Regions from separate parts of the Metabacillus sp. B2-18 genome, predicted to be linked through region 3. Evidence: riboswitches for the same ligand, from Rfam matches in the RefSeq annotation. Region 3 holds a riboswitch; each other region holds the start of a gene.

Region 1 (7,747 bases), 450 kb from region 3:
TAACGGAGTTTTTTTAACAGATATGAAGGGAAACAAGTTAATAGATGGAATGTCTTCTTTATGGAATGTTAATATCGGTCACGGACGTGAGGAAATTAGTGATGTTGCGAAGGAGCAAATGAAAAAATTAGCTTTTAGCTCTTGTTTTGCAACATTCAGTAATGAGCCGGCAATTCGTCTAGCAGCAAAACTAGCTGAGATTGCACCAGGAGATTTATCAACAACATTTTTTACATCAGGTGGATCGGAATCAAATGATACGGCTTATAAGCTTGCTCGTCATTATTGGGTCTTAAAAGGAAAGCCGAATAAACAAAAAATTATTTCTAGAACAAAGTCATACCATGGAGTATCAATGGGAGCTACAAGTGCTACAGGTCTAAAACCGTTTCGTGATTTTACAACATCAATTGCTCCAGATTTTCATTATGCCGATCATTTTTCAACAGAATCATTGCGAAATGTCATTGAACAAGAAGGACCTGAAACAGTTGCAGCATTTATCGCTGAGCCTGTTCAGGGAGCTGGGGGAGTCCACATTGCTCCTGATGGATACTTCCAAGAGGTTCGTGAAATTTGCGATGAATACGACATTCTATTTATAACAGATGAAGTTATTACTGGATTTGGGCGAACAGGAACATATTTTGGAATCGATCATTATGGTGTATCGCCTGACATGATGTGTTTCGCAAAAGGGGTAACAAGCGGATATGCACAATTAGGTGGGGTGATGATCTCAGAGACGTTACACAAAGAATTTAAAGAACTATCTACTGGAACATTGCTTCATGGTTATACGTACAGCGGTCACGCAATGGCTTGTGCGGTCGCACTGAAAAATATAGAAATCATTGAGCGTGAGAATTTAATCGAAAATGCGGCACTTATGGGTCAAGAAATGCTTCAAGGCTTTCAATCATTACAGGAAAAACATAGCGTTATAGGTGAAGTTCGTGGGCTAGGCTTAATGGGGGCAATTGAAATTGTAAAAGATAAGCAAACAAACGAACATTTTGAGTCACCGTTAGCACCTCAACTTGTTAATGAAGCAGCGAAAAGAGGACTCATTCTTCGATCTGTTGTGTTTGATGGTCAAGATACACTTGTTTTTGCCCCACCGCTAATCATGACAAAAGCTGATATTGATTCATTAATTTCCATCCTTGATGACGCGCTTACTTCAGTTTCAAAGGATGCTGTAAAAGGATAAGGAGGATATAAATGAAAAAACAATTATTTATTAATGGAGAATGGGTTGGAACAGAGTCTTATAAAGATTTACTTTCACCTTACAGCAATGAAAAAATTGCAGAAATTGCTTCCGCAACAGAGGAAGATGTAGATAAAGCAATTGCTGCAGCTTATCAAACGAACGAAACCATGGCTGAAATGCCAGCACATCAGCGGGCTTCTATTTTAGAAAAGGTGGCAAATCTTATTGAAGCACGTGCAGAAGAAGCGGCTAAAATCATTTCTGCAGAAGCTGCCAAACCATATAAAACAGCTCTTGGTGAAGTGAGTCGTACGGTTGCAACCTATAAGTTTTCAGCAGAGGAAGCGAAACGTATTCATGGAGAAACGATACCACTTGATGCTGCTGTTGGTGGAGAAAACAGGATCGCTTATACAGTTCGTGAGCCGATCGGTGTGATTGGTGCGATTACACCATTTAATTTTCCAATGAATTTGGTTGCACATAAAGTCGGTCCAGCGATTGCATCAGGAAACACAGTGGTGTTAAAACCAGCTGAACAAACCCCGTTATCTTCCTTATTTTTAGCAGATATTTTTAAAGAAGCTGGATTACCTGATGGTGCTTTAAATATTGTCACTGGTAAGGGTTCTGTTGTTGGAGAAAAAATTGTCAAAGACGATCGGGTGAAAAAAATATCGTTCACTGGAAGTCCAGAGGTTGGAATTGGTATCCGTAATAAAGCAGGCTTAAAACGAGTGACATTGGAGCTTGGTTCAAATGCAGCTGTAATTATTGACCAAGGTGTTAATCTTGATAAAATCATTGATCGTTGTGTGATGGGAGCTTTTTCCTTCCAAGGTCAGATTTGTATTTCGTTGCAACGTGTTTATATTCATGAATCATTGTATGAGCAATTTGTATCGAAAATGGTGCAGGCAACGAAACAACTCAAATTAGGTGATCCGCTTGATCCCCAAATAGATGTCTCAGCATTAATAAGTCCTCGTGATGTTGATCGTGCTCTAGCTTGGATTGAAGAAGCGAAGCAAGGGGGAGCAAAGGTATTAACTGGCGGAGTTGCTGAAGGGAATGTATTGCAGCCAACGATTCTAACAGATGTTGATGCTAAGCTGAAAGTCTCGTGTCAAGAGGTGTTTGCTCCAATTGTCCTTATTAACAAGGTAAGCTCTGTTAAGGAGGCCATAAACTATGTGAACGATTCACGATACGGGTTACAGGCAGGAATATATACAGACAATATCCATACCGCTCTCATGGCAACGAAAAAATTACATGTTGGTGGAGTTATGGTCAATGATATCCCAACATTCCGTGTTGATCATATGCCATATGGTGGTGTAAAAGAAAGCGGAGTTGGGCGCGAAGGAGTAAAATATACGATCGAAGAAATGACTGAGCAGAAGTTAGTTGTGTTTAATCAAGCATAAAAGTTATGACAAAGCTTAATGCCCGTTGGAGTTCGGGCATTAAGCCATACATAAGAGAAGCTAGATTCTGAGATACTGCAAAATACCACTTTTATATGCAGCAAAGTACAAAGAACGAGAGGATGAAGGAGATGAAACAAGAAAAAGAGCTGAAAAAGGTCTTAACAAAGGCTGATGTGTTATTTTTAGCCATTGGTGCTATGCTCGGTTGGGGATGGGTTGTACTCTCAGGAAATTGGATTGTATCAGCAGGTTCCGTAGGAGCAATTATTGCCTTCGTTATAGGGGGATTACTCGTTACTTTTGTTGGTTTGACTTATGCTGAACTAGCATCTGCAATGCCTGCAGTAGGTGGAGAGCATCATTATGTTGAGCGGGCAATGGGAAGCAAAGCTGCGTTTATTGCGTCTTGGGCGATCACATTAGGATATGTATCAGTCGTAACGTTTGAAGCTGTTGCCCTTCCAACTGTTATAGATTATTTACTTCCTAACTATCAGGTTGGTTACTTATGGACAATAGGTGGATGGGATGTTTATCTTACATGGGTGTTAATTGGCTCTGTTGGGGCGATATTGCTTACGGCGCTTAATTATTTTGGATTAAAGCCAGCAGCGTTTATGCAGGTTGTTTTAACTGTTTTTATTGTTGGAATCGGGATATTGCTTATATTTGGAGCAGGGACAAATGGAGATCCACAAAATCTTCAGCCGCTTTTCACTGGTGGAGTTGGAGGGATCATGACTGTGCTCATCATGGTACCATTTCTTTTTGTTGGATTTGATGTTATTCCACAAGTTGCTGAAGAAGCGAATATTCCAGCAAAAGATATTGGGAAGATTCTTATTTTTTCAGTAGGGTGTGCGGTTGTTTTTTACTTGGCTATTGCTTTTGGCGTGTCTATGGCGCTTGATCAAGAGGCGTTAAGTATCACACAATTAGCGACTGCTGACGCAATGGCAGCTGTATTTGGGTCTAAAATATTCGCAAATATCTTAATATTCGGAGGAATATGCGGAATCGTTACCAGCTGGAATGCATTTATAATTGGAGGCAGCCGTATTATTTATGCCATGGCAAATTCGGGAATGCTGCCTAATTGGTTTGGATATTTGCATCCGAAATATAAAACACCTTCTAATGCAGTCATATTTCTGGGTGCTTTAGCAACATTAGCACCATTATTAGGAAGACCAGCACTCGTTTGGATTGTTGATGCTGGGGGACTTGGTATCGTTGTTGCCTACTTTTTAGTAGCTTTATCCTTTATTATTTTGCGTAAAAAAGAGCCGAACATGGACCGACCGTTTAAGGCTGGAAAGCAAAATGCTGTGGGTTGGATTGCTCTCATTTTAAGTTTAGGATTCATTTTGTTATACATGCCGGGAATGCCTGCTGCACTAGTTTGGCCATATGAATGGGTGATGGTAGCTGGTTGGATTTTAATAGGAGCGTATTTCTATTATCATATGAATAAGGGGAAATATGAGGTATCTATACCACATAATAAAGATAGTAAAGTACATAAAAATGAGCTATAAGGAGATACAATAATTTAATTAACTTTAACTTCTATTTAGAGTATAAAGTCTCTATGATTATATTTTCGGGAACAAGCATTACCTCAATCATAGAGAATTTATACTCTTTTTATTTAGAAGTAGGATTAACTGTAGTATAGGTCATGGAGCTTTTATATTAATATGAAAATCATTCTAAAGTCTTGTTCAATAAAATATTAAATAGAAATTACTATATTGACTTTCGTAAGGTTTAACTCTATATTGGTAGTAATTTCACTTAGCAAGCCATGTCTTATATTAAAGTCGAGAATCGGGACAAAAACTTTTGCTAATTTAATATAAAAAGTTATAAAAAACTTTATATTCTTTGGAAATAGGTGCTAGTAAAGTAGTAATTTTGCTTTATAAGCTTAAAAGGGAAGTCGGTTAGATGCCGACACGGACCCGCCACTGTATTGGGTTTCACACTAAATGTGAAATAACGTTCTACATAAACCACTGGGTGTTCACCTGGGAAGGTTTGATCGTTATGCCCTAAGTCAGGAGACCTGCCTATTTTTACATCGCCGATAGACCTACGGGAATTCTAGGGAGGTGGTTAGGGTGCTCATAGATTGATAACCTATTTTCATAAACATTTTGTTATGGAGATTTTTCTGTATTTTTCTGTGTTTAATAACAAGCATTTCTGACCGCTTAAGCTGGTTGGAGATGCTTTTTTTATTTATATATACAAAATGGAGGTTTTAAATTTATTATGGTAAAAAATATTCAACGAAAGCAGACTATCCTATTTTTGATCGTAATTGGTAGTTTACTACTTTTATTGTCAGGTTGTTCTGATGAGAAAAAGACAGCAACATCAAACTCGGATTTAGCTTCTGAAAAGCATGTAACTCTTGCTTTTCCATGGAGTCCTCAAAGTCTTGATCCACATGGTATTGATAGCTGGGAGGTAATGCGTTCAGGTACAGCAGAAACATTAGTTAAGTTAGATGAGGAACTACAAACTACACCTTGGCTTGCAAAAGAGTGGAAGCAAGAAAATGACACAACATGGGTATTTACGCTAGAAGAAAATGTAACCTTTCATAATGGCGAGAAAATGGATGCAGCGAGTGTAAAAGACTCTTTGCTTCGTTCGATCGAGAAGGATCAAAAGGTAAAAGATTTGCTTCAAGTTGAATCAATAGAGGTTGTTTCTGATCTAGAACTAAAGATTATAACAAAACAACCAAATGCTGCGTTGGTCTCTCATTTGGCAGATCCTTCAACGATTATTGTTGATGTGGCAACGCTTGATAAAGAGGATAGCTACCCTGCACTAACAGGAGCATTCTCAATTAAACAATTTAATAAAGATGAATCTCTTATTGTTGAGAAATATGAAGATTATTGGGGAGAGAAAGCGTTACTGTCTGAAGTAATCATTAGTTTTATTCCAGATGGAAATTCTCGATTAATGGCTCTTCAATCAGGAGATGTTGATGGTGCAACAGATATCCCTGTTGATAACATGAAAGTGTTGGATAAAGATAAGAGATTTGAGGTTTCCACTGCACCATCACTACGCACACACATGTTGATGTTTAATATGAATTCTCCAATGTTTCAGGATGTAACACTACGAAAAGTGGTTGATTTATCAATTCCACGTGAAGAAATTGTTCATTCCATTATGTTAGAGGCTGGAACTGAAGCGAAAAGTCCATTTCCAGAAGTATTATCATTTGGTCAAGTTGAGAAGCAAGCTTCATCAGAATCGATTGATCAATTATTAGAGCAAGATGGCTGGAAGAAAAATAGTGATGGTATGTGGGAAAAGCAAGGAAGTATTTTTGAAGTTACCATGTTAACCTTTCCACAACGACCGGAATTAACTGTTATGGCAGAAGCGATTCAAGCTGAATTACTAAACGAAGGGATAAAAGTGAATATTCGTCAAGTGGAGAATATTGATGAGGCTTTAGTGAATGAAGATTGGGATTTATCAATGTACAGTATGTTAACTGCTCATACTGGGGACCCACAATACTTTTTAAATATTTTCTATCAATCTGCTAGTGAGTCAAATGTGAGTCACTATGAATCATCTACAGTAGATCGTATGATTGATGAATTAAACCAAACGAGTGATACAACTAAGCGTAATGAACTGGCTATCGAAGTTCAGGAAGTAATTAATCAAGATCTTCCACAGTCATTTATTGTACATCCAAAAACAGTATTTAGTACTAGAAATGGAGTAGTAGGATTTACACCTCATCCGATTGAATATTATTATATTCATCCAGAGCTTGATGTGAGCGAGTGAGGAAGACGATGATACGTTTTGGCATAGAGCGAATCGTTCAACTGTTTCTTGTCATCTTTTTTGTTTCGACTCTTACTTTTTTTCTACTAAGATTTGCTCCGGGAGATCCTGCTTATATTTTGCTAACTAAACATAATGTACCGGCTTCTGAAGAAGCGCTAAATCGTTTAAGAGAAGAGCTCGGATTAACAGATACTTTTTGGAGTCAATATATTCAATGGATTAAGGACGCTTTTACATGGCAGTGGGGAACATCTTTTGTCTCCAAAGAGCCTGTTGTTGAAGAATTATTAAATAGATTACCTGCAACACTTGAGCTTGCAGCAGCAGGAATAATTGTGATGATTTTCATCACAATTATTCTAGGGGTGTCTACGGCGATTTATTCAAATGGACTTTTAGATGGAATTGGAAGAATGTTAGCCATTATTGGTTCTTCCATCCCAGCCTTTTGGCTGGGATTTCTATTTATCTATTTTTTTTCGGTTCAGTATGGATGGCTTCCTTCAATAGGGAGGGGAACATTTGTGCATCTGATTTTACCAGGCCTAACTCTCGGCTTAGGTGTTGGAACTGTTTATGCGCGTATTCTTCGAACGAATATGCTTGAGCTGACACATCAACCGTTTGTAAAAGCAGCAAGAGTAAGAGGTCTTTCAAACACATATATTTTCATTTTTCATCTTTTTAAACATGCATTTTTGCCGATTGTCACAATGCTAGGTACTAGTTTTGCTTATATGTTAGGTGGGAGTGTGATAGTTGAATCGATTTATTCCTGGCCAGGTTTAGGAAAATATATAGTTGAATCGATTAATATGCGTGATTATCCTGTTATCCAAGGTTATGTTGTGTTCACTTCATTCCTATTTGTATCTCTTCATATAGTAGTGGATCTTATTTACGCTGCACTTGATCCAAGGATAAAAATTCGCTAGGAGGCTTAAGGGATGAAAAAAATGGATCTTTCATTAGACAAGAGCATTGTTGTGGGGAGCAGCCTATTACTTTTCATTATTATTCTTGGCTTCTTAGCACCATTGCTCGCTCCTCATGATCCATTAGAAGTGAATCTCTCGAAAAGATTAGTATCACCTAACGAGATATATCCGTTTGGAACTGATCATCTAGGACGCTGTATTTTATCTCGAATTATTTATGGTATAAGAGTTAGTGTTGCATTTGCATTTATTATTATGGTTTGTACATTACTTATTAGTTTGCCGATTGGTTTTTTTACAGGCTATTTACGAGGAAGAATAGA
Region 2 (7,747 bases), 1.6 Mb from region 3:
AACTAATTCCCTCAATTTCTTGAGGCTGAACTGTAAGTGGTTTGAATTCTGTTTTAAAATCCATCATCTATTCCTCCAATTTTTTATCAACTATTCTGTTAATATGGCTGAGTAATCCTTCAAAGTCAGAATAAGCATGACCATATTGAATTTTTGGTCTTTTAATCATAATTGTCTCGATACCAAGCTCCAAAGCTGCTTCTAATTTCTCATCAACAGAACCTGCTTTGCCGCTTTCCTTTGTGATCATCGTTGTTACTCCGTACTGTTTATAAAGAGCTGCGTTAAATTCTTTTGAAAACGGACCTTGAATCGCGACGATGTCTTTTTGAGGAAAGCCAAGTTTTTCGCATTTTTCCATATTATCTTTTCTTGGAAGCATCCTTGCAATAACACGAGTATTCGGTAGATCTAGTAATCTACGTGTGAAAATTTCAAGAGTTTTACTCCCAGTTGTTAACATAATCACACCTTTTTTTTCAGCAGCAACCTCTGCTGCCTCCTCGTAGCCTTCAACCATCACAATCCCTTTTTGTTCATAGACTTGAGATTCCCGCTCATAACGGATATATGGAACACCAGCTGCTTTTGCCCCCAAAAGTGCATTTTTGCTAGCTTCCTCAGCAAACGGATGACTAGCGTCAACAATCGCTTGAAAGCCCTGATCTTTAATCATCGTTGTAAAATCATGATCCGTAAGCCTTCCTACATATACATCTAAGCCTACCTTTTGCATTTCTTTTCCTGCATTCTCTGTAACGACTGTTGTAAGAATGTTATATCCTGCTTCTTTCACGGTTAATGCTAGTGCTCTAGCATCACTTGTACCGGCTAAAAAGAGAATCATAGTTTTTGAACCTCTGGCTCATGGTTGTGCTCGTTATCATGATCATGGTCATGATGATGGTGATGATGATGGTGCCCGTGGTCATGATCGTGATCATGGTGGTGGTGATGATCAATATGTTCCATTGCCTCAATTCGGTACACACATGTATCACAGTTCATTTTTACTTCACCTTGCAACGCTTCTTGAATTCGATCTTTTATAATGGTTTTAAGTCTTGAGTGAAAGCCAAAATAGCCGGCAAGCTTGAATTCAACCTCAGGAAACTCTTGTTGAAACTCTTCAATCATGTGCTCTAAACGTTTGATTAAAATACCAGTAAATAGAAAATAAGGTAAAATAACAATTCTCTTTGCCCCTAATTTCACACAACGTTCAACGCCTTCTTTAATTAAAGGATCTGTTACACCCATAAAAGCAGGTTCAACAAACTTATAATGTAGCTTTTCCCATAAAAGTCTTGTAATTTTATATAAATCACTGTTTGCATCAGGATCACTGCCGCCGCGACCTAACAAAATAACAGCTGTTTCAGGATCTTCTTCGTTGATTTTCTCGCCAACTTCTTCTAAGCGGCTTTTACAAATTTCCATTGTTTCTTCATGTATGCCAAAAGGTCTTCCATACGTAAATGAAACATGAGGATACTTTTCCTTCGCTTCATCAATCGCAGCTGGTATATGGATTTTAGAATGTCCTGCTGCAAGTAGCATTAGTGGAATGACAAAAACACTAGTTGCCCCTTTTTCTACACATGTTTGAATACCTTGATTAATAGTTGGTCGTTCGAACTCTAAAAAGCAGGTTTCCACTAAAAGCTCCGAATCTAATTGTGGCTTTAACTCTTCAATTGTTTGTCTTACTTGGTCGTTTCCTTCATGATCTCGACTTCCATGTCCAACGAGTAAAATTGCTTTCATACTATTCTCCCCTATCCTTATTAATCTCCGCACGGAGCTGGTTCAATTTCAATTTTTGGACTCATGTCCCTATATGAATAGCCTTGAACATTACCAACACGTTTAAAATACTTGAAAAACCTTTCGTTTGGATGTCCTTTTTCCTTGTATTCATGAACAATATTTTCAATCACTTCGACGATTTTTTCGGGCTCTATTCCTTCAGCAACCGGTTGACCAGGATGAGCTGTTCGACCGACTGTTTTGGCTCCTAAAAACAAATCAAATTTTCCTTTTCGAAAAATAATTCCGATATCTTCATTCACAGCACCAAAACATGCCATTCCACACCCGTTAAATCCTACCTTTAATTCTTTTGGTAAATCTAGCCCGCTTAACTTTTCATGAAGCTCCTCTGCATATGGAATGGAATCTTTCTTTTCTCCTTCACAAAAATCACAAGCCTTGATTTGAAAAACATCACCAATAGGTTCTAATAAAAACCCAACTTCTTTAAGTTTTTCGGTGATCACTTCCGGTTCACTCGTCGGAATTCGTAAAAGAATTTGATGATGTGGTGTATACTCCATTGAACCATCGTCCCCGGTCACTTCTGCAAGAGTCATCATCTGCTTTGGAGTGAATTTTTTATTTGCAATACCAGGGCTGACAGCTAATTCAAAAATCGATGTAATCGGGTTGTTTACAGAATTTCGAGACTTTTCTTCGTTAATAGAAGGATCTGTGTCTCCCTTAACTTTTTGCAACGCTTCTAAAGCAAGTTGCAAAGAGCTTTCTTTTTCTTTGGTTGCTTTTGCTTTTTTATTTGGTGGCATATCGTTAATACCTTTATGTAATGCCCATGGTTCGTTTTCATGTCGAAGACGCTCATGTGGCTTTAATCTCTGCTCAGTGGTATTTAACGTATACTTACGTTGATAACCTCTTGGCGTAATCATTTTATTGTCATATAAAAATGTCGATGAATTTCCAATCACAACCGTTGTAAGCATTCCGATATCAAACTCGAGCATATGCTCAAGATCTGTAATAACGATATGCTGTCTGTCACGATACGCACTTTTCACAAGTCCAACAGGTGTTAATGGTGAACGATAGCTTAATAAAATCCGTTGCGCTTCTTGTATTTGTCTTGTTCGACGACCACTTTTAGGATTATAAAGAGTTATAACAAAATCAGCCTGAGCAGCTGCATCAATACGCTTTTCAATCAATTCCCAAGGAGTTAAATGGTCACTGAGACTGATTGTGCATGCATCATGCATAATTGGGGCACCTAAAAGTGATGCACATGAATTAATTGCCGAAACACCCGGAATGACTTCTACACTCACACCAGTTTCTTCTGACCAGCCTTTTTCAATTAAAACCTCATAAACAAGTCCGGCCATTCCATACACTCCAGCATCACCACTTGATATGACAGCTACTGTTTTTCCTTCTTCGGCAAGTTTCACAGCTGCTTGGGCACGGCTTACTTCCTCTGACATTCCTGTACTAATAATCTCTTGATCTGTTAAAAGATCCTGAATTAATTCAACATATGTTTTGTATCCAATAATACAGTCACTTTCTTGAATCGCATCTTGAGCCCTTTTTGTCATATGTTCAAAGCTTCCTGGACCAAATCCGATCACAAGTAATTTTCCTAGCAAGTAAATTCCTCCTTTCAATACGTATAACGGTATTAAACGTTACTCTTTTGCGGTTTTACTATTCCTTTAATCGACTCTGAATTTTCAGGTGCAGTAAAATGATCTTTATCATATGTGTAAATAACGCTGTCTTCTACCACATTTCCACCTACAAGATGCTCAGTAACAATCTTTTTAGCTAATTCAGGCGTTGCAGCTTTATACCAAACTCCCTCCGGATAGACCACCATTACACACGCATCTTTGCATCTTCCATTACAACGAGTTCTTGTTGTATGAATGCTTGCATCCAAATCTAAGTTTGTAATTTCTTCTCTGATTGCCTGAGTTGCTTCTTCTCCACCCTTTCTCATACAGCTGCTTCCGTTACAAATAAGTACATGATGCTTTGTTTCTGTTAGATTCCAAGTCGTCATCTAAACACTTCCAATCTATTAAAATTTTTCAAATAAAAATGCACCTCTATATAGGCAGAGGTGCATTAAAAAATGGCGCAAGTGACCAGCATTTTCTACTACACGTCTACCTATATGCCCGTAGGTATCAGTATAAAAAGATAGGCAGGTCTCCTGACTTAGGTTCATAGCTTTATAACGTCTTCCCGTTTACATTCAGTGACATTATGCTATAAAGCTTCCCATAACAGTGGCGGGTACCGTGTCGGACTTTCACCGACTTCCCTTTTAAGCACTACAGTAGTTGAAGTGCACCTAATCTTTAAAACTCTATTTAATTTACTCATCTAAACGTATTAGGTTGTCTCTTGAAATATGTCTTTTTATAAAAACAATCATCAAACCAATGGAAAATACCTAAGCTATCAACCATAAAACCTTATACATTTAGACAGAACAAAAAATCCGCTCATATCTTTATTGAGCGGATGAAAAGGCAATACGAAAGCAATCCAAAAAATTAAAATGGTTGCATTCGTCTCACCTTCTCACCTCCCGAAGAAACTGAAACTTGATAAATTAAGACAGGTCTCCTGACTTGTGTTTCACTCTACTTTAAGCCCCTTCCCATATATCACTTTTAATAAAGCTTCAATACAGTGGATTGCTTATTTCGTCGACACTTACAGTTGCGGGGACAGTTTCTGATTTACACCGAATTCCCTATTAAGCCTTAAGCGGCATCTTAATCTACAGCGTTTACTATTTTAAGTTGTTATCAATTGATAGGTATTATATTAAAGCAACCAAAATGATATTTCAACATATTGTTGGATAAAATGACAAAAGTTACAATTAAAGTGGTGATTTATTCCATTCCCTCATCTTTTTCATCATACGCTATTAACACAATATTTTCATTTGTTTCACTTCTTAATTCTTTTTCTAGACTCATGATTTTGTTTAATTGATCACGATCTAAGTTTGCGACTGGAAAGTTTTCATAAACGCTCATGCTTTTAACCTCCTTTGTTTTATAATAAGATTTTCACCAATAAGATATCGATTATGCACCTGGTTATCATCATTCTGTTCTTGGCTTTTTCCTGAAGAACACTTCTGGTTCCCATCTGTTAACAGGATGTGTTCGATGTTGTCCAGGTTCACTTGGAAGTCGAGGTGCATCTTTAGGCTTGTTTTCTTTTGATGATGCCTGTTGTAACGATTGTCTAAGTGGCTGCCATTTTTTAAGAAAAGTAACAACAACTACTAGCGCAAATCCTAAGGCGGTGTAAATGAAAACAGGTGTTAAAGTATTTTCACCTACACCAAGAATTCTTCCACCAGCAGATTTTCCACCAGCCTCTCCTAAGCCGTAAACAACATTTGATAAGGCAAAAAACAACCCGATTAATTCTCCTTTTGACAATTGTGAGATGGTACTGTCTATTGTAGGAAGAATCATCATTTCACCAATAACAAACACTCCTCCACTAAGGATCAAATGGAAAAATGATTGTGCAAAAAATAACGAGGCAATTCCAATCGTTATGAAGAGAATCCCTAATCCTAATGCAGTTAGAGGCTCTACTTTCCTAATAATTCGCTTTGTAATCAAGCCTTGTAATGAGATGACAATTAAGCTATTAACTGTCCATATCAACGCAACATTTTTAGGCTCCGGTAAAATAACTGTTGCTCTAAGTGGTAATGCAAGAGATAACTGTGCATATAAAGCCCATATAATAATCGTTACAAAACTAAACACCATAAAGGGCTTGTTTTGAAATGCCTGTTTGTAAGCTCCCTTAGGAATTCCCTCACATGGCACATCACCACAACCCTTTGGGAGAAAAATCCAACTTTGTAGTGCTAAAAGGATATAAATTCCACCAGCAATCCAAAAGATCATTTTAGATGTTCCGGTTAAAAGAAAAAAAACAATTAATCCTGCTGAGCCTGTCCCAATATTTGCAGCTATGCCTCTTATGGAAAAAGCTGTTGTTTGGTTCTCTGAAGAAGCAAAGGCTGCGATGGCTGCTTTTGTTGAAGGAGCATTTAATCCAGTACCAAATCCCATTGTAATAGCAGTAACGATCAAAAAAGAAAACTGTGTGAATAAACCAAACCCAATAAGTCCGCATGCAGCAATCAAAGCTCCAAGTCCTATCGTAAATCCTCGACCAATACGATCAGCTAAAACTCCTCCGGCCACGCTCCCAACTTGAAAGGCAATGGCAATACTTGCTAACACAATTCCAATTTGTCCTATCGATAAACCTGCATCTGTTTTTAAAATAATCGGAAGCATCGGTGTAACCAAATATGTTCCTAAATGTGAAAGTAAAACACCAAAAAGAAGGATAAGTAGCGGCTTTTCTAGTTGTAATATGTCTTTTATTCCCATATGATTATCCTCCTTTTCTTTTCATTTTACTTTTCCCTAACTGCAATAGGTTATGTAATTGACCCGAAAGATCGCTAGACCTAGTAAGCGCATTCACAAAAATGGATGGAAATCATATCATTTTATGAAACGTTTAAGCATTAGGCAGATCCACTACAAAATCATAATATTTGGTTGCTTTTGTAAACACTTTAAGTGAGTGCACAAGAGACCAACGTTGATAATCATTTGTCACCGTTGGTCTCTTTTTTATTTGTTAATAACTTAGGAGGAAATAAAATTGAACAGATGGTTAGTTGTATTAGGAGCAATTCTCATTCAAATTAATTTAGGAGCAGTATATGCATGGAGTTTATTTAATCAGCCTTTAATGGATAAGTTTGGTTGGGCAAAAGAAGATATTGTTGTTACCTTCTCCATCACAATTGCAGTATTTGCCTTAACAACCATTTTTGCAGGAAGGCTTCAAGACCGCATCGGACCAAAATGGGTAGCAACAATAGGTGGAATTTTACTTGGAGTTGGCTTAATTCTATCAAGTCAAGCTACTACATTATTTCAATTATACTTTTTCTACGGTGTTGTGGGTGGAATTGGTATCGGAATGACTTATGTTTGTCCATTATCTGCATGTGTAAAATGGTTTCCTGATAAAAGAGGCTTTATTAGTGGAGTTGCTGTTGCCGGATTTGGTTTAGGTGGTTTAATTTATAAACCTGTTATCGGATATTTAATTGATACTTTCGGTGTATCGTCTTCTTTCTTTTATTTAGGAATACTTTATTTTGTATTAGTTGTAGCAGGTGCACAGTTATTAAAAAATCCACCAAACGATGATACCACATCCTTAACAAATACTTCTAAAGTAACAAATGATTTTTCACCAGTTCAAATGTTAAAAACGTATCAGTTTTATCTTTTGTGGACGATGTTTTTATTTGGAAGTGTGTCTGGACTTCTTGTTATTAGCTTTGCAGTAGATATTGGGGTTGATTTAGTAAAACTTGATGTTGAGCAAGCTGCAAATGCTGTAATGGTGATTGCATTATTTAACGCGGCTGGGCGAATTCTTCTAGGAAAAATCTCAGATCGCATTGGACGCAAAAGTACACTTGTGATCATTTATGCTTTAACCGCACTCATCATGTTTTATATGAGCACGGGTTTCATGAACTATCCGATTTATTTAATCGCAGTTTCTTTCATCGGCTTTGGTTTTGGTGGATTTCTCGCTCTCTTTCCTTCTGTAACGGCAGACTACTATGGGACAAAAAACATAGGTACAAATTATGGTTTTATGTATCAAGCATACGGACTATCTGCCTTCGCTGGACCTTTTATCATCAAAGCTATTTCTTTTACTCAAGCATTTATTTTTGCAGGTTTTATATGCATATTGGCAATCATTATGGCTAAATTTGTTAAGGTACCTTCTCAATCTTCATCAGATGAACTCCTTAGTAAGGAACCTTTAAGAAACTGATTCTTAAGTAATAAAGATTGGACCAAATTCCCACCTCAAA
Region 3 (7,747 bases):
CTTATTTATTAATGATTAAAAATGGACAAGAAATAAATATAGCGATTGATGGACCTTATCCTCACTTAAAAGTAAATGACTTTAAAGAAATATGTTCTACAAATACTGCACAGAAAAGGCAGCGTATCATTCAACCAGCGATGAAAGTGAAACTTTAATTTTATGGAATGGAGGATGTCACTATGATCAGAACTTTGTTTATGATTGTTGGAGCCATTGTCGTTATTGGCTTTTTACTTAATTTAATTTTTTAACAGATAAAGCTTGATTAGATATATACAAATAGGGTAAAGAACAAATAAGAAAGGATGATTGAGTTGAATTCATTAAAACATGTAGTTGTTGCTTTTGATGGAACAGATGATAGTAAAGAAGCACTAGAATTAGGAATTCGTATGAGTAAGAAAATGGACTCCAACCTTTCTGTTATTTATATTCATAAAGAGAACTTGTTTACAGAAGGTGTTGATCAAGCTAGCACTCCATTGTTATCGCCTGTACACTCGTACCCTGTTGGCGGAGTAGGAAATATTCCTGTTGTCCCAATACCTAAGGAACACAGTAGCGATAGAGAAACGGTTGTAAACAAAAAAAATAGTCAGCATATAATGGCATTAGAAAATGAAGCCAAGCAAATTTTAGATCGTCATCATGTACAAGCAGACGTTGCCGTTTCATATGGTGAACCTTCTGAAGGAATTGTTACTTATGCAAAAGAAAACAATGGAGATTTAATTGTCGTTGGTAGTCGAGACATGAGCGGCCTAAAAAAATTAATCTTTGGAAGCGTTAGTGAAAAAGTATCACAACGTGCTTCCATCCCAGTATTAATAGCTAAATAATCATACACATTGGTGGAAGAGATACTCTTCCACTATTTTAATTTTTAAATTTCTGTCAAATCACTTCATATTTACCTTAAACATGCCGATATACCTAATAAGTATAAATTTTGAAATGGGGAATGGATTGATGGGAATTTTGTTTAAAAAAGAGAAAAAAACAACAACATCGGCACTAAGTGACAGCATTAGGAATCAACACGTTTCTGCAGTTGTTTTAAATATATCAGAAGTTGAAGTAAAAAAGCAGATTGGAATGATCGATTTAACAAAAGATGATTTGGTAACTGCTTTATCAATACAACCATATATTGAAGAAAATATTGAGGAAATTGTTCGCGCATTTTACTCTTCATTTGAAGCAGATAGTGGTCTTATGGGCATTATTAATGAACATAGCTCAGTAGATCGTTTACAGCAAACCTTAAAAACACATATTATGAAAATGTTTAACGGTAATCTTGATGATGAAGATGTAAAACGAATGAGAAAAATTGCTCATATTCACGTAAAGATCGGTCTTGAAGCAAAGTGGTATATGGCTGCTTTTCAGCAACTACTTAATTCAATCATTGATACAGTGGAGCCACATTTTAATACAAAGAAAGAAATCATTACCGTTGTTCAAAGTATTAGCAAACTCTTTAATTTGGAACAGCAAATTGTTTTAGAAGCATATGATAATGAATATGCTAAAGTTCGCGATGAAGCAGAAGCTGCCAAGGAGCAAATACGTGCCGAAGTAAACCAACTTGCAACCCAGCTTGCTGAAGCAAGTGAAAATACAAATGCATTTATTCAGGAAATTCTTGCTCAATCGCAAGAAATTGCTTCTTATTCAGCAGACCGCTATGAAGCAGCTTCAACTGCAGAAGGACAAGCACACAACGGAAAAAATGACCTAGAAAAACAAAATGACCTTATGTCTTCTATCGAGAAAAGTACAGTTGAAATTCTACAACAAATGAAGTCGCTAGAACAAACGTCTGAAAAAATTAATCAAGTCGTTTCAATTGTAACCGCTATTGCAGAACAAACGAATTTGCTGGCTCTAAATGCTGCTATTGAATCAGCACGTGCAGGTGAATATGGTAAAGGTTTCGCCGTTGTTGCGAGTGAAGTTCGTAAGCTTGCTGAAGAAACAAAAAATTCAGTCCAAGGTGTATCAAGCTTAATTACAAATATTCATAACCAAATTGATAGTATTTCCGGTTCTATTAATCATGTTGCTGAGCTAACAACTAAAGGAACTGACCAAATGAATGACATGAACTCATTCTTTGATAACATTCTTGAAATCATGAATAAAAACAAACAGCAAAGCGAACAATCTAAAACAGATTTAATGAACTTTACAAATGTTATTAACGATGTTTCAAATAACGTAAAATCAATTGCTGAAACTTCCGAAAATCTAAAAGTAATGGCTAGAACAATATAGAGTTTTGTTTAAGACCAATGGAATTTCATTGGTCTTTTTTATGCACTTCAATTTCAAAAAAGAATAGTATATCAATAAAACAAAACACATAATATCTTTATATATTAATCATTTTCTATTTTCGATTGACAGAAAAAACTAGATTGGTATAATACTTTTGTACGAAAAAGCACAAAAGCGTTCAAGCTATAAAGGAGTATACCATGAATGATCAAATAAAAAACTTTACTTTTCAACAATCGTTACTAATCTTGTTACTGGTATTAGCAACGATATTTGCCAGTTTATTTGTATTAAAAACAGAACCACATATTGCCTTACTTATTTGTTTAGTTCTAATCTCAATCATTGGCTTACTTAATAAATTCAAATGGAAAGCATTAGAAACAGGTATTGTCCAAGGAATTCAAAATGGAATTCAACCTATTATTATATTGGCACTTATAGGTGTATTAATTGGTGCTTGGATGAGTAGCGGGACAATTCCGACAGTTATGGTTTATGCTTTAACTGTTATTAATCCAGAATACTTATTAATGACTTCCCTTTTTTCATGTATGGTCATTTCAAGTTTAGTAGGAAGCTCCTTTACAACAGTTAGCACAATTGGTGTTGCTTTAATGGGAGCAGGTATGGCAGCAGGCTTACCAATTGAATGGGTTGCTGGGGCAATTATTTCAGGCGCATGCTTTGGTGATAAAATGTCTCCAATGTCCGATACAACAAACTTCGCTTCTGGTGTTTCATCTGTAGATTTGTTTACTCATATTAAACATATGACATTCACTACTTTACCAAGCATTTTAATTGCAGCCCTGATCTTTTTTATTTTAGGTCGAATTACTCCTATTGACTTTACGTCAATCGATGACATGAAAAACATGATTTCTATTATTGAATCTCAAGTTAACATTAGCTTTATCACATTGTTTTCACCTCTTATAGTTATTATTCTGGCTATAAAAAGAGTCGCGGTTATCCCATCTTTAGTGATTGGTATTATAACAGCAGGAATAACAGCCATCGTTTTTCAAGGGTTAATGCTGAATGAATTTCTAACAGTTTTACAAAATGGAACTTCTTATTCTATAGAAAATGAACAGGTTAGTAATATGCTAAACCGTGGCGGCCTACAATCAATGATGTGGTCCATCTCACTTATCTTAATTGCCTTTGCCTTTGGTGGATTACTTAATACATTAAGCATTATCCCTACACTATTAAATGGATTAATTGAACGTATACAGTCAAAGGGACAGCTTATACTATCAACTGCCGCTTCATCGTTTGGCGTAAACCTATTAACCGGTGAACAATACTTATCAATTCTTATCCCAGGTCAAACGTTTAAAGGTCTTTACGATAAAATCAAGCTAGATCGCAAATATTTATCACGAACACTTGAAGATGCCGGAACATTACTTAATCCCTTAATTCCATGGGGAGTTAGCGGAGCTTTCTTCGCTCAAACACTTGGTGTACCCGTTTTAGCGTTTTTACCATTTGCGTTCTTTTTATACCTATCACCAATATTCACAGTTATATATGGATTTTTAAGTAAACGTGTATAAAGAAAGGGGCTGTCATTTATTTTGACAGCCCTCTTTCCTTTACAAGTTTCTATCAATCTAGATAATTTTCGACAAACGAAAACAATTGGTTGATTATTTTGTATATGTGCTATATCATGGAAATATATCTAATTATAACTATATATTGATTTATTAACCAAAACAAAAAACTATATATTGTATTTTACGAGATTCAGGTGCCAATTAAGGCTGAAAAGGGAATCTGGTGCAATTCCAGAACTGTCCCCGCAACTGTAAATGTGACGAATTGAGAAATCCACTGTACATATTAGGTATGGGAAGGACTCATAGTAGGACGAGCATAAGTCAGGAGACCTACCTGCATCTTGTGGAAGTTTCAATTTCTTCGGGGACTGAGAAGGTGAGACGATAGCTGATCATTCAAGCTTTTTTTGCCTTGAACTCTCCTCTGTCGTTTTATCTCTCCCCCTGAGTTACTAATTCAACAGATGGAGGAATATTTATGAGCATCGCAACATCCCCTATTATTTATAACAACAAAAACAACCAGGAAGCATTTGACATATCTAAATTAACTTCATACATTGAAAGCATTCATCAAAACTTCCCTTCTCTACATATAGATGACTACTTAACACGAATCCAAAACACGATCGTACAAAGAGAGTCTTATACTACGGATCAACTTACTAATTTACTCATTCTAGAAGGATTATCAAATATAAATGAACAAGAGCCGGAATGGACATATTTTTGTGCGCAAATCTACTTATCAAAATTGTATAAAGAAGCTGCAGAAAACAGAGGTTATGACAAAAAGCAAAAATATGGAGATTTTTATGATTTAGTAAACACTCTCGTCTCAAAGGGACTTTACAGCTCAAAGCTTCTTGACCAATATTCTCAAAGTGAACTTTCACAAATTGGTTCCTTTATTAAGCCGGAAAATGACAACCTCTTTACATATATTGGACTAAGAACATTAGCAGACCGTTATTTAACACGTGACTTTAGTAAACAAACATATGAACTGCCTCAAGAGCGTTTTGTCATTATTGCAATGACATTAATGGCAAATGAAAACAAAGATCATCGTCTTGAGCTTGTAAAACAAGCGTATTGGGCAATGAGCAACCTTTATATGACCGTTGCAACACCTACTTTATCAAATGCAGGAAAACCTGTTGGTCAATTATCGAGTTGTTTTATTGATACAATCGATGATAGTTTACAAGGAATTTTTGATAGTAACACTGATATTGCCAATCTTTCAAAATCTGGTGGAGGTGTTGGTGCATATCTTGGGAAAATTCGAAGCCGTGGTAGTGATATCCGTGGATTCAAAGGGGTGTCTTCTGGTGTTATTCCATGGATGAAGCAGCTTAACAACACTGCTGTAAGCGTTGATCAATTAGGTCAACGTAAAGGAGCCATCGCTGTTTACTTAGATGTGTGGCATAAAGATATCTTTTCATTTCTTGATTCGAAGTTGAACAATGGTGATGAAAGAATGCGGACACATGACTTATTTACCGGTGTGTGTATTCCTGATGTATTTATGGAGCAGGTTGAAGCACGTGGTGATTGGTACTTATTTGATCCACATGAAGTTCGTAAAGTAATGGGCTTTAGCATCGAAGATTATTATGATGAACAAAAAGGTCAAGGAAGCTTCAGAGAGCGCTATTGGGACTGTGTTCAAAATGAACAGTTATCTAAGGAAAAAGTCCCTGCGATTGATATTATGAAACGAATTATGATCAGTCAGTTAGAAGCTGGTACTCCATATATGTTCTATCGAGATGAGGTAAACCGCAATAATGCCAACTCACACCAAGGAATGATTTATTGCAGCAATTTGTGCACAGAAATCACACAAAATCAAAGTCCGACAACAGTTGAAGAGCAATTCACTGAGGATGGAAAAATCATTACAGTAAAAACACCAGGTGATTTTGTTGTATGTAACCTTTCCTCTATTAACCTTGCAAAAGCTGTTACAGATGATGTTTTAGAAACACTTATTCCTATCCAGGTAAGAATGCTGGACAATGTTATTGACCTTAATACAATTCCTGTTCTTCAAGCTAGATTAACAAATGAAAAATATAGAGCAATCGGTTTAGGAACATTCGGATGGCATCACCTTCTTGCCCTGAAGCAATTAAAATGGGAAAACGAGGAAGCTGTTACCTACGCGGACAAGCTATATGAAAGAATTTCTTATCTAACAATTCAAGCTAGCATGGAGCTTTCAAAAGAAAAAGGTGCTTATCCTGTATTTAAAGGCTCTGACTGGGAAACAGGCTCCTACTTCGAAAAAAGAGGTTATTCCTCAAACGAAAGTGATATTGATTGGGATTCTCTCAAGAAAGATGTTCAAAGTCATGGAATTCGTAACAGTTATTTAATGGCAGTTGCGCCTAATGCATCAACTTCAATTATTGCAGGCAGCACGGCTAGTATTGACCCAATATTCCAAAAGGTTTACTCAGAAGAAAAGAAAGATTATAAGATTCCGGTTACTGTTCCTGATTTGAATCCTGAAACAACTTGGTATTATAAATCGGCCTATTTTATTGACCAAAAATGGAGCATCAAACAAAATGCTGCTAGACAGCATCATATTGATCAATCCATTTCATTTAATATATATGTGCAAAACACGATTAAAGCTAAGGATTTACTTGATTTACACATAACAGCATGGAGAGAAGGATTAAAAACTACGTATTACTTACGTTCAACTTCCAGCACAATTGAAGAATGTGACTCATGCGCTAGTTAACAAGAGAGCGTCTTTAGTTTTGAGACGCTCTATAAACTTTTTTCAAATAAAGGAGTAATAAGTATGCAGAACACCACATTATCGAAACGCAAAATTATGGATGCAAATGCTCCCAATCGCTCAACAGCTATTATTAATGGAGAAAGCTCAAACGTTTTAAACTGGGATGACGTTGCGTTTCCTTGGGCATATCCTCGTTATAAAAAAATGCTTGCAAACTTCTGGACGCCATTTGAGATCAATATGGCTCAAGATATTAAACAATATCCAAGCTTAACAAATGATGAGCAGGATGCATTTTTAAAAATTATTGGTCTTCTTGCCCTTTTAGATAGTATTCAAACTGATTATGCGGGAAAAGTATCAGATTACATTACTGATTCAAGTATTAACGCATTAATGATCATGCTAGCACAACAGGAAGTTATTCATAATCACTCGTATTCTTATGTATTATCTAGCTTAGTATCAAAACAAAAGCAAGATGAAGTTTTTGAATACTGGCGAAATGAACCAATATTAAGAAAGCGTAATGAGTTTGTCACAAACGGATATCAATCATTTGCTGAACAGCCAACTGTTGAGCACCTTCTAAAATCAATTGTTTATGATGTGATATTAGAAGGTCTTTTCTTCTACTCGGGTTTTGCCTTCTTCTATAATTTAGCACGCAATCAAAAAATGGTAGCAACTAGCACTATGATTAACTACATAAACCGTGATGAGCAAATTCATGTTGATTTATTTGTTCAAATTTTTAAAGAAGTATTAAAACAATATCCTGAGTATGATAACGAAGAGCTTGCGTCGTTTGTCAAAGAAACGTTCATTACTGCTGCTGAGCTAGAAATTGAATGGGGACGTTTTATTATAGGCAACAAAATGGATGGAATTAATATTCAAGATGTTGAGGACTATATTAAATTTTATGCAAATGTCCGTTGCAATCAGTTGGGATATGAACGCCCATTTGAGGGATATCGCTCAAACCCTTTAAAGTGGATCAAAGCATATGAAGAAGTAGATCTTGGTAAATCAGATTTCTTCGAACAAAAATCACGACAATATACGAAGGTAAATCATGCTGATAACGGCTTTGATGACCTGTAATGACCAAGGTATA
Region 4 (7,747 bases), 1.9 Mb from region 3:
GATAAATACGGAAATAAGAAATCTTATGACGAATTAGAAGATTGGTGTGAGTTAAATAATGGAAAAATTTTTACGAAGCCAAAATAGAAAGGAAATAGAAAACTTTCCAATAGTGGTTAATTTTAAATTAATCTGATTATTACCAATTAGAAGACAAAGAGACGCTGCGTCACTTTGAACGTAGCGTCTCTTGCTGAAATATTAATGTAGGATAGATCCCGTTACTTCACGTATTTGTTTTGCAGCCTTAACCATATTTTTTAATGCGGCAACTGTTTCAGACTCTTGACGAGTTTTCAACCCACAATCCGGATTAATCCAAAATTGTTCAATTGATATAACCTGTAAGCTTTCTTCTAAAATCCCCATAATTTCGGATACTACAGGTACACGTGGACTGTGAATATCATAAACTCCTAGCCCAATCCCCAATTCATAAGCATTCTTTTTAAGTGAGGAGATTAGTTCACCATGACTTCTTGATGTTTCTAATGAAATCACATCAGCATCTAATTCACGGATTGGATCAATAAAATCATTAAATTCGCAATAACACATATGTGTATGAATTTGTGTCTCAATTTTCACACTTGATGTCGCTAATTTAAATGCCTTAACTGCCCAATTTACATATTCGGACCAATTTTCTTGACGGAGTGGTAACCCTTCACGAAGTGCTGGTTCATCCACTTGAATGATCGCGATACCTGCCTCTTCTAGCGCTCTAATCTCTTGACGTAAAGCTATAGCAATTTGATTTGCAACGACTTCTCTAGGAATATCATTTCTAACGAATGACCAATTCAAGATCGTTACCGGTCCTGTTAACATCCCTTTTACATACTTATTTGTTAACTTTTGGGCATCTATTACTTCTTTTACCGTCATTGGATTTGTCCATTCTACATCTCCATATATAATAGGAGGTTTCACACATCTAGAACCGTATGAGACAACCCAAGCATTTGTTGTGAAAGCAAACCCTGATAGTTTTTCTCCAAAAAACTCTACCATATCGGTACGCTCAAATTCCCCATGTACGAATACATCAAGCCCAATGTCTTCCTGAATCTCCACCCAACGCGCGGTTTCTTTTTTAATAAATGCTGCATATTCGTTATCAGTCATTTGATTTTTACGCCAGGCAGCGCGTGTTTTTTTCACTTCTGCCGACTGAGGAAAACTACCAATTGTTGTTGTTGGGAAATCAGGTAATTGCAGCACCTGTTTTTGAATCGTTCTGCGCTCTTCATAAGGAAGGGCTCTTGAAAAATCTGTTTCCGTTATCGATTGTAACGAAGCATGAATGTTTTTGTTATGTCTTGCTGAATGTGTTGAAAGTGCTTCAATTGCTAACATACTTTTAGAAACGACTTTTTCCTCTAACCAATGTTGGCTGCTAATATAGGTACTAACATGAACGATCTCTTTAATTTTTTCATCTGCAAATGCTAGAGCGTTTAATAGAACTGGATCTAACTGTTTCTCACTAATAGTTGTAACAGGTACATGTTGTAAGCTACAAGATGATTCTATCCATACAGACTGAGCACCACTTAATGATAGAACACTTTGTATATCAGACACGACTTCTGCTAAATTGGCAGACCAAATATCCCGGCCATTTATACAGCCTATCCCAATAAATTTTTCACTTGGAAAACCGTATTTACGTATAGAATCCATGTTTTCTTTTTTACCATGAACAAAATCTAACCCAATTCCCGCTACTGGTAATTGCGATAATCTTTCATAAGAAGTTAAAGCTTCAAAATAGGTTTGCAGCATAATTTTAGCTGCTGGAACACTCTCAGACAATTGCTTATACATTTCCTCAACAAGTCGAACCTCATCTTCTGGCAAAGATTTAGTTAATGAAGGCTCCTCTAGCTGTATCCATTCAGCACCAGCATCCACTAATTGTTGAATAACATCTGCATAAAGTGGTAGCAATTGAAAAATGAAGGTAGCACGTGATTTTTGATCATAGCCTTTTGTTAAATCTATAAACGTATAGGGACCAATTAATGTTGGTTTGGTGATAATATTAAGTTCGTTTTTTGCTTCTAAAAAATAGTCTACTATTTTATTATGAGTTAGCTTTAATCTAGTTCCTTCATACTCTGGGACAATGTAGTGGTAGTTGGTATTAAACCATTTAGTCATTTCACATGCTACAACATTTTTTGCACCACGTGCCATAGCATAATAACGGGTAAATTCCGTTTCATTTACCAATGATTGATATCGTTCAGGAACAAGACCGAACATAAACGCTAAATCTAACATGCGATCATATAAGGTAAAATCACCAACAGTTATGTAGTCAATCCCTAACTCATGTTGACGTTGAATATTTTTTAATCGCTGTTCTTTTAGATCTTTCTGAAACTGTTCCTCTGAAAGATTGCCTTTCCAAAATTTTTCTACAGTTCTTTTCCATTGACGGTTCTCACCAATATAGGGATAACCAATGACAGTACTAATTACTTCCATCTCGATAAGCCTCCTTTTTTTACATAACCCAAATAAAAAAGCTATTTCTGAATTCAGAAATAGCTTTGGACTTATCTATGCATATTTAATAAGCGTAAAAAATTTACTTTTTACGTTCTTTTCGCACAGAGCACCACCTATTTCCACGTAGGTATTTGGTGTGTACTAGAATTAGGCAGGTCTCCTGACTTTTCATCAACGCTCATCAATGCCTTCCCATTATTACAGTGGCCAATTTTGACTTGCTCCGAGTTTACAGTTGCGGGACAGTGTTGGATTCTCACCAAGCTTCCCTTTTAAGCTTATTCTCATAAGCACCTATTCATACACGTTATGTAATTAAGTTTATTATAACCTTATTATCAAGAGATTTAAATATTCAAAATATAAATATTTATTTTATTTTTCTAAAAAACTGATATTTTCCTTTTTCAGGATACTTTCTTCCTATGAATAAGACCTCTATTGCATACAATATGCAAATAGAGGCCTTATTCATAGTTAGTTATATATGTACGTTAATTTTGTCCTTTAGTATAGATCTGAAAGTTTACACCAAATTTATCTGTGACACTTCCGTAAGCTGGACTAAAGAAGGTTTCTTGCAATGGCATTGTTACAACACCATCGTTGCTTAATTCTTCAAACATCTCTCTAGAATTCTGTGGATTATCAGTTGAGATACAAATCGTCACTTGATTTCCACTTTGATGAGGTTGACCTGGAAATGTGTCTGAAAGCATAACTTCAGTTTCGCCAACCTGCATTGTTGCGTGTGAAATTCGTTTTTTAGCTTCTTCTGGTAGAGGAAACTCTGGATTTTCGGGCATTTCATCAAAAGATTGAGAAAAAAGTAGCTGTGCATTCAAAGCCTTTTGATAAAACTCAATAGCTTCAGCTGCATTTCCATTCATCACTAAATACGGAATTAACCTAACTGACATAAAAATCGCTCCCTTATTCATTATTTTCTTTCATAATTTCAATTTCTAAAATAATTATATCGAAACGAACAAGTGTTCGCAACTCTTTTTTAGATCTTTTGGTGATAATTACTATAAAAGAAATCAGCTTGGATTATTACAATATTATTGCTTTTCATACTCACCACGTTTACTCGTCTTCACTTTCTTCTCTTCTTCCTTCTGTATATCAGCTATTTTTTTAATCGTTGTTCCTGGATAATAATGATCGATGATCTCTCTGTAAGTGTATCCCTTATCGCCCATTATACTTGCGCCCCATTGACTCATTCCAACACCATGACCAAAACCTCTACCTCTTATAACATAGTAACGATCGTGTTCTTCGAATGTATCAATTAGGTAGCTTTTAAAGGAAGATCCTCCAATAAGAGGTCTTATTTTATCTATGTCGGTATCGTTGAGCTCAACAACTTCATACAGAATGGTTCCTTCTATTAATTGTCTTAAGAATTCTATTTTGATTGACCCTTTTTTTGCACGATTTGATTCATTTTGTTCTGGTGATATATCTAGCTGTGATATGGATAAGATTTTTATATCCCCATCATATCCTTGTTTTTTTAACCTTTGTTTCATAGGTTCTGTTATTGAAGCCTCTTTTTCTTTTAACTTGTCCCACCAACCTAACCTAGAAGCGTCTATCTTTTCTAAAAAAAGCTGTTCCTTCTGTAAAGTGAGTGTCCATGGCTGAATAGGATCGTAAGGGTCTTTCTTTACCGGAAAGTATGCTTTTGCTGTTTCCCCCCAAACATTCTTATTGTTTTCAGTTACTCCCCCGTTACTTGCCGAATAATAAGCATTGATGGGCTTATTTTCAAATGTAATGATTTTTCACCTTTTGTTTCATCAACCGCTTTTGAAGCTTGTTCAAACCATTCATATCCACCATAAACTTGAAATTGAATGGTATCATCCATTTCCTTGTCCATATGTGTCATCGTGTAGGTCCTAGCAGCAAGTGCTTGTGCCTTTAAGGTTTCTAGTTTCCACGAAGGATATACTTCAAAAGGAACAACACCTTTTAAATAATCCTCAATAGGGATTTGATTGACAGGTCTGATGTATTTACCATCCTCTATGATAAATTCCATTGCGCCAAGGTACTTTTTGTCATTCACAGTGATCACATGCTCTTCATCATATACATCTGGTATTAAGACTAAGGAATCATTAAACATCGTTTTGTCGTTTTGATTCGTAAGTAAAATCGAACCTTTTTTGACGGTTAAAATGTGTTCAACTCCCTCACTTATCACTTCAATTCCATTTATTGTTGTAAATCTACCTTTAACCTGTATGGTGAGCTCCTCTTTATCTCCTATGTAATTTTTTAACTTTACCTTTAATATTTCACTCGCATTGACATTTACATGATTTGAAAATATAGATACAAATAGTAACAGTAAGATTAAACGTTTCATAGGTTTTAGTATTCTTAAATTTAGCTATTCGTATTCTTTTTATCATTTCGTAGTGGAATATATATAACCTACATTTAATACCCTCTTTATTTAGTAAGTTCTTTTTATAACTAGAGAAGGTCGATCAATTTATAGTAAGTTAAATGTATTGTATGTGAAAAATAAAATAAATAATATGACTTATTGAGCAAAGCCTTTTAAATAAAAAACGCAAATGTTATTACACATTCGCGTTTTTTAAATATAGAGGTTACATTGGGATTAATAATTTAAAAAGTTAAAAAACAACTTACTCTCGGCAATATTCAGCTATTTGATTTGTACATAAATTGTAAATATCACAATTTTTATAGGTTTTATACCACTGAACTGTTTTTTCAACGGTTTCATTAATACTCCATTTTGGAGACCAGTTTAATTGATGTTTCGCTTTACTTATATCTAAACTTAAAAGTTTTGCTTCATGAACATCTGCTTGTTGATTTATATCCCACGTTCCTTCTCCCCAAATATCCACTAATAGGGGTAGCGTCAGGGAAATGCGGATTTACAACGGTAAGCATTTGATACAAGTCTTATGAGACAGTCAGAAGTCATTTAAAACGCTAATTTCATTATGTCTCAATAAACTCTACTCTATTGGAATTGTGAAGTGATACACTTAAACTAACGTACGCAGGTTTGTTGAATAAGGACTTCAAAAAATACCCTTAATTAAGCTAAAAAGTCCTTCTCTTTATTAAGAAGGACTTTTTTATGTGTTATTCCATTGTCTCATTCATTGTAATAGTTTCGCTTGCTTCATGACCAGATTCTCCATGTCCTGGTCCAAACAAATTCAATATTACAACTCCTACAAGAATCAGTGTTATTCCTGCAATGCTAGCCATGTTAAGTTTTTCCTTCCAAACTAAAACTGAAATTACTGTAGTCAAAACAAGTCCTAAACCTGCCCATAATGCATATGCAGTGTTTAAGGGGATTGTTTTTAGCGACAAGGATAAAAAGAAAAAACAACCAACGAAAGCTATTATTACCCCTATTGTAGGATAGAGTTTTGAAAAGCCTTCAGATGCTTTTAATAGGGAAGAGCCAATAATCTCCCCCACTATTGCAAGTGCTAAATATAGATATGACATTATTCGTCCTCCTGAATCATGTTTATTAGTTCATCAAAAACTTGTGTTTTTAGTTCTTCATTTAATGGTGCCATTCCAAATATTTCTGAAAACCAAAGACCATCTATGGATAATCTTGTAATTGTTATTTTGACAGGATCAATTCCATCAGTTATTAACTTTGTATGCAAAATATCGTATCTCTGCCGGAATTCATCTAATAAATCTGGATTAATAAACATAGCAGCCATTAGTGCGGAATTTAGATTATTGTTTTCTAAATCGGAAAATGTAGATTTAAGATAAGCCCTATTCCATTTTCCTATTGCGTTATCATCGTCGTTATTAACTAACGTATTAATGCATTCGAAATAATTATTTGTCCAATCTTCCACCATTCCTTTAATTAATGCTTCCTTGCTAGGAAAATGGTATAATAATCCACCTTTACTCACGCCAGCTCTTTGGGCGACTGCCTCTAATGTGAGTTTGACAACTCCTTCTTCTTTTACAATTTCAGATGCAGCAATCAATATATTTTTTTTCTTATTAGCATGCTTTGAAATAGACATAATAACCTCCATAACTTAGATACATATAATATACCGTCTGGACGGTTTTTTTGTCAATCGAATTAAAGCTCTTATTTAATATCACTCTTTCACATAAAAATAATCCAATAAATTAATCTAAAGATTGTGAAGAAATGTACTTAAAGTAAAGGGAGCTTTAGTTCAACAGTCGATTTCTTAAAATCGGCTTTATTTATGGGTGAAAATTACATTACCGTTGTAAATCCGCATTTTCAGGACTCTACCCCTAATAAGCTTACAAGATTTTCTACCGAAACATTTCCTTCTTCTCCTGGACCAAAGTTCCAAGCTCCAGAAAAAGCCGGGCCATGTGTAAGAATTTGTGATGTTAATAAAAGATATCCGCTCAATGGTTCTAACACATGCTGCCAAGGACGAATTGATTTTGGTGATCGAATGGAAATCGGTTTCCCTTTTTCTATTGCACGTACACTGTCTGGTATAATTCGATCTTCTGCCCAATCTCCTCCTCCAATTACATTGCCTGCCCTAACTGTTGAAATGACCTTTCCATGCTCACTAAATTGATTCTCATTAAAATAAGAGTTTCGATAGGAAGCTACTAATAGTTCACAACAAGCTTTACTGGAACTATACGGATCGTACCCACCTGCTGGATCAATTTCTCGATAGCCCCAAACCCATTCTTTATTTTCATAACATTTGTCTGTTGTAATAAAGATACCTATTTTTGTTTCTTCCGTTTTTCTTATTGCCTCTAAGATATTCATAGTCCCCATTACATTTACGTCGTACGTTTCTTTAGGGTGACTATAAGAATATTTCACTAAAGGCTGCGCCGCTAAATGGAAAACAATTTCTGGTCGATATTGCTGAAAGACATTATCTATTGCATTTTGATCTCTTATGTCACCTCTTATATCAATTATCTTATTTTCTATACCCGATAGAACAAATAAGTCATTATTTGTTATTGGATCTAAAGAATAACCAATTACTTTAGCACCTAACATGTTTAACCATATCGTTAGCCATGTGCCCTTAAAGCCTGTGTGACCTGTCACAAGAACTGTCCTATCCTTAAATGAGTCCGCAAAATTAATTGTCATTGATCAATCCCCCTCCTTTTCCATTTTCATTTTGTTTATACCAATTTATTGTGCGGATAATTC

What was found. A riboswitch is a leader RNA that binds a small molecule or an ion and turns the genes downstream of it on or off. The one in region 3 is predicted to bind cobalamin.
Region 1: another riboswitch for cobalamin. It lies ahead of LPC09_RS05880 (ABC transporter substrate-binding protein); the one in region 3 lies ahead of LPC09_RS03625 (ribonucleoside-diphosphate reductase subunit alpha).
Region 2: another riboswitch for cobalamin. It lies ahead of LPC09_RS11440 ((2Fe-2S) ferredoxin domain-containing protein); the one in region 3 lies ahead of LPC09_RS03625 (ribonucleoside-diphosphate reductase subunit alpha).
Region 4: another riboswitch for cobalamin. It lies ahead of metE (5-methyltetrahydropteroyltriglutamate--homocysteine S-methyltransferase); the one in region 3 lies ahead of LPC09_RS03625 (ribonucleoside-diphosphate reductase subunit alpha).

The regions. Positions count from the first base shown of each region.
Region 1 covers NZ_CP088245.1:1,143,902-1,151,648, forward strand. The annotation lists gene LPC09_RS05865 (aminotransferase family protein) at 1-1,213, shown strand, start outside; gene LPC09_RS05870 (aldehyde dehydrogenase family protein) at 1,225-2,646, shown strand; gene LPC09_RS05875 (APC family permease) at 2,778-4,187, shown strand; cobalamin riboswitch at 4,528-4,739, shown strand; gene LPC09_RS05880 (ABC transporter substrate-binding protein) at 4,927-6,483, shown strand; gene nikB (nickel ABC transporter permease) at 6,492-7,421, shown strand; gene nikC (nickel transporter permease) at 7,434-7,747, shown strand, end outside.
Region 2 covers NZ_CP088245.1:2,266,074-2,273,820, reverse strand. The annotation lists gene LPC09_RS11460 (precorrin-8X methylmutase) at 1-64, opposite strand, end outside; gene cobK (precorrin-6A reductase) at 68-847, opposite strand; gene LPC09_RS11450 (sirohydrochlorin chelatase) at 844-1,767, opposite strand; gene cobJ (precorrin-3B C(17)-methyltransferase) at 1,788-3,422, opposite strand; gene LPC09_RS11440 ((2Fe-2S) ferredoxin domain-containing protein) at 3,455-3,838, opposite strand; cobalamin riboswitch at 3,965-4,151, opposite strand; cobalamin riboswitch at 4,384-4,580, opposite strand; gene LPC09_RS11435 (hypothetical protein) at 4,686-4,832, opposite strand; gene LPC09_RS11430 (MFS transporter) at 4,902-6,224, opposite strand; gene LPC09_RS11425 (L-lactate MFS transporter) at 6,505-7,707, shown strand.
Region 3 covers NZ_CP088245.1:690,906-698,652, reverse strand. The annotation lists gene LPC09_RS03645 (HPr family phosphocarrier protein) at 1-158, shown strand, start outside; gene LPC09_RS03640 (universal stress protein) at 318-842, shown strand; gene LPC09_RS03635 (globin-coupled sensor protein) at 973-2,283, shown strand; gene nhaC (Na+/H+ antiporter NhaC) at 2,487-3,854, shown strand; cobalamin riboswitch at 4,033-4,212, shown strand; gene LPC09_RS03625 (ribonucleoside-diphosphate reductase subunit alpha) at 4,339-6,624, shown strand; gene LPC09_RS03620 (ribonucleotide-diphosphate reductase subunit beta) at 6,688-7,734, shown strand.
Region 4 covers NZ_CP088245.1:2,583,485-2,591,231, forward strand. The annotation lists gene LPC09_RS12940 (hypothetical protein) at 1-87, shown strand, start outside; gene metE (5-methyltetrahydropteroyltriglutamate--homocysteine S-methyltransferase) at 202-2,496, opposite strand; cobalamin riboswitch at 2,654-2,833, opposite strand; gene LPC09_RS12950 (VOC family protein) at 3,015-3,440, opposite strand; gene LPC09_RS12955 (SpoIID/LytB domain-containing protein) at 3,585-4,310, opposite strand; gene LPC09_RS12960 (SpoIID/LytB domain-containing protein) at 4,250-4,903, opposite strand; gene qacH (quaternary ammonium compound efflux SMR transporter QacH) at 5,665-6,042, opposite strand; gene LPC09_RS12970 (TetR/AcrR family transcriptional regulator) at 6,042-6,593, opposite strand; partial or broken gene rfbG (CDP-glucose 4,6-dehydratase) at 6,842-7,684, opposite strand; partial or broken gene LPC09_RS12980 (NAD-dependent epimerase/dehydratase family protein) at 7,674-7,747, opposite strand, start outside.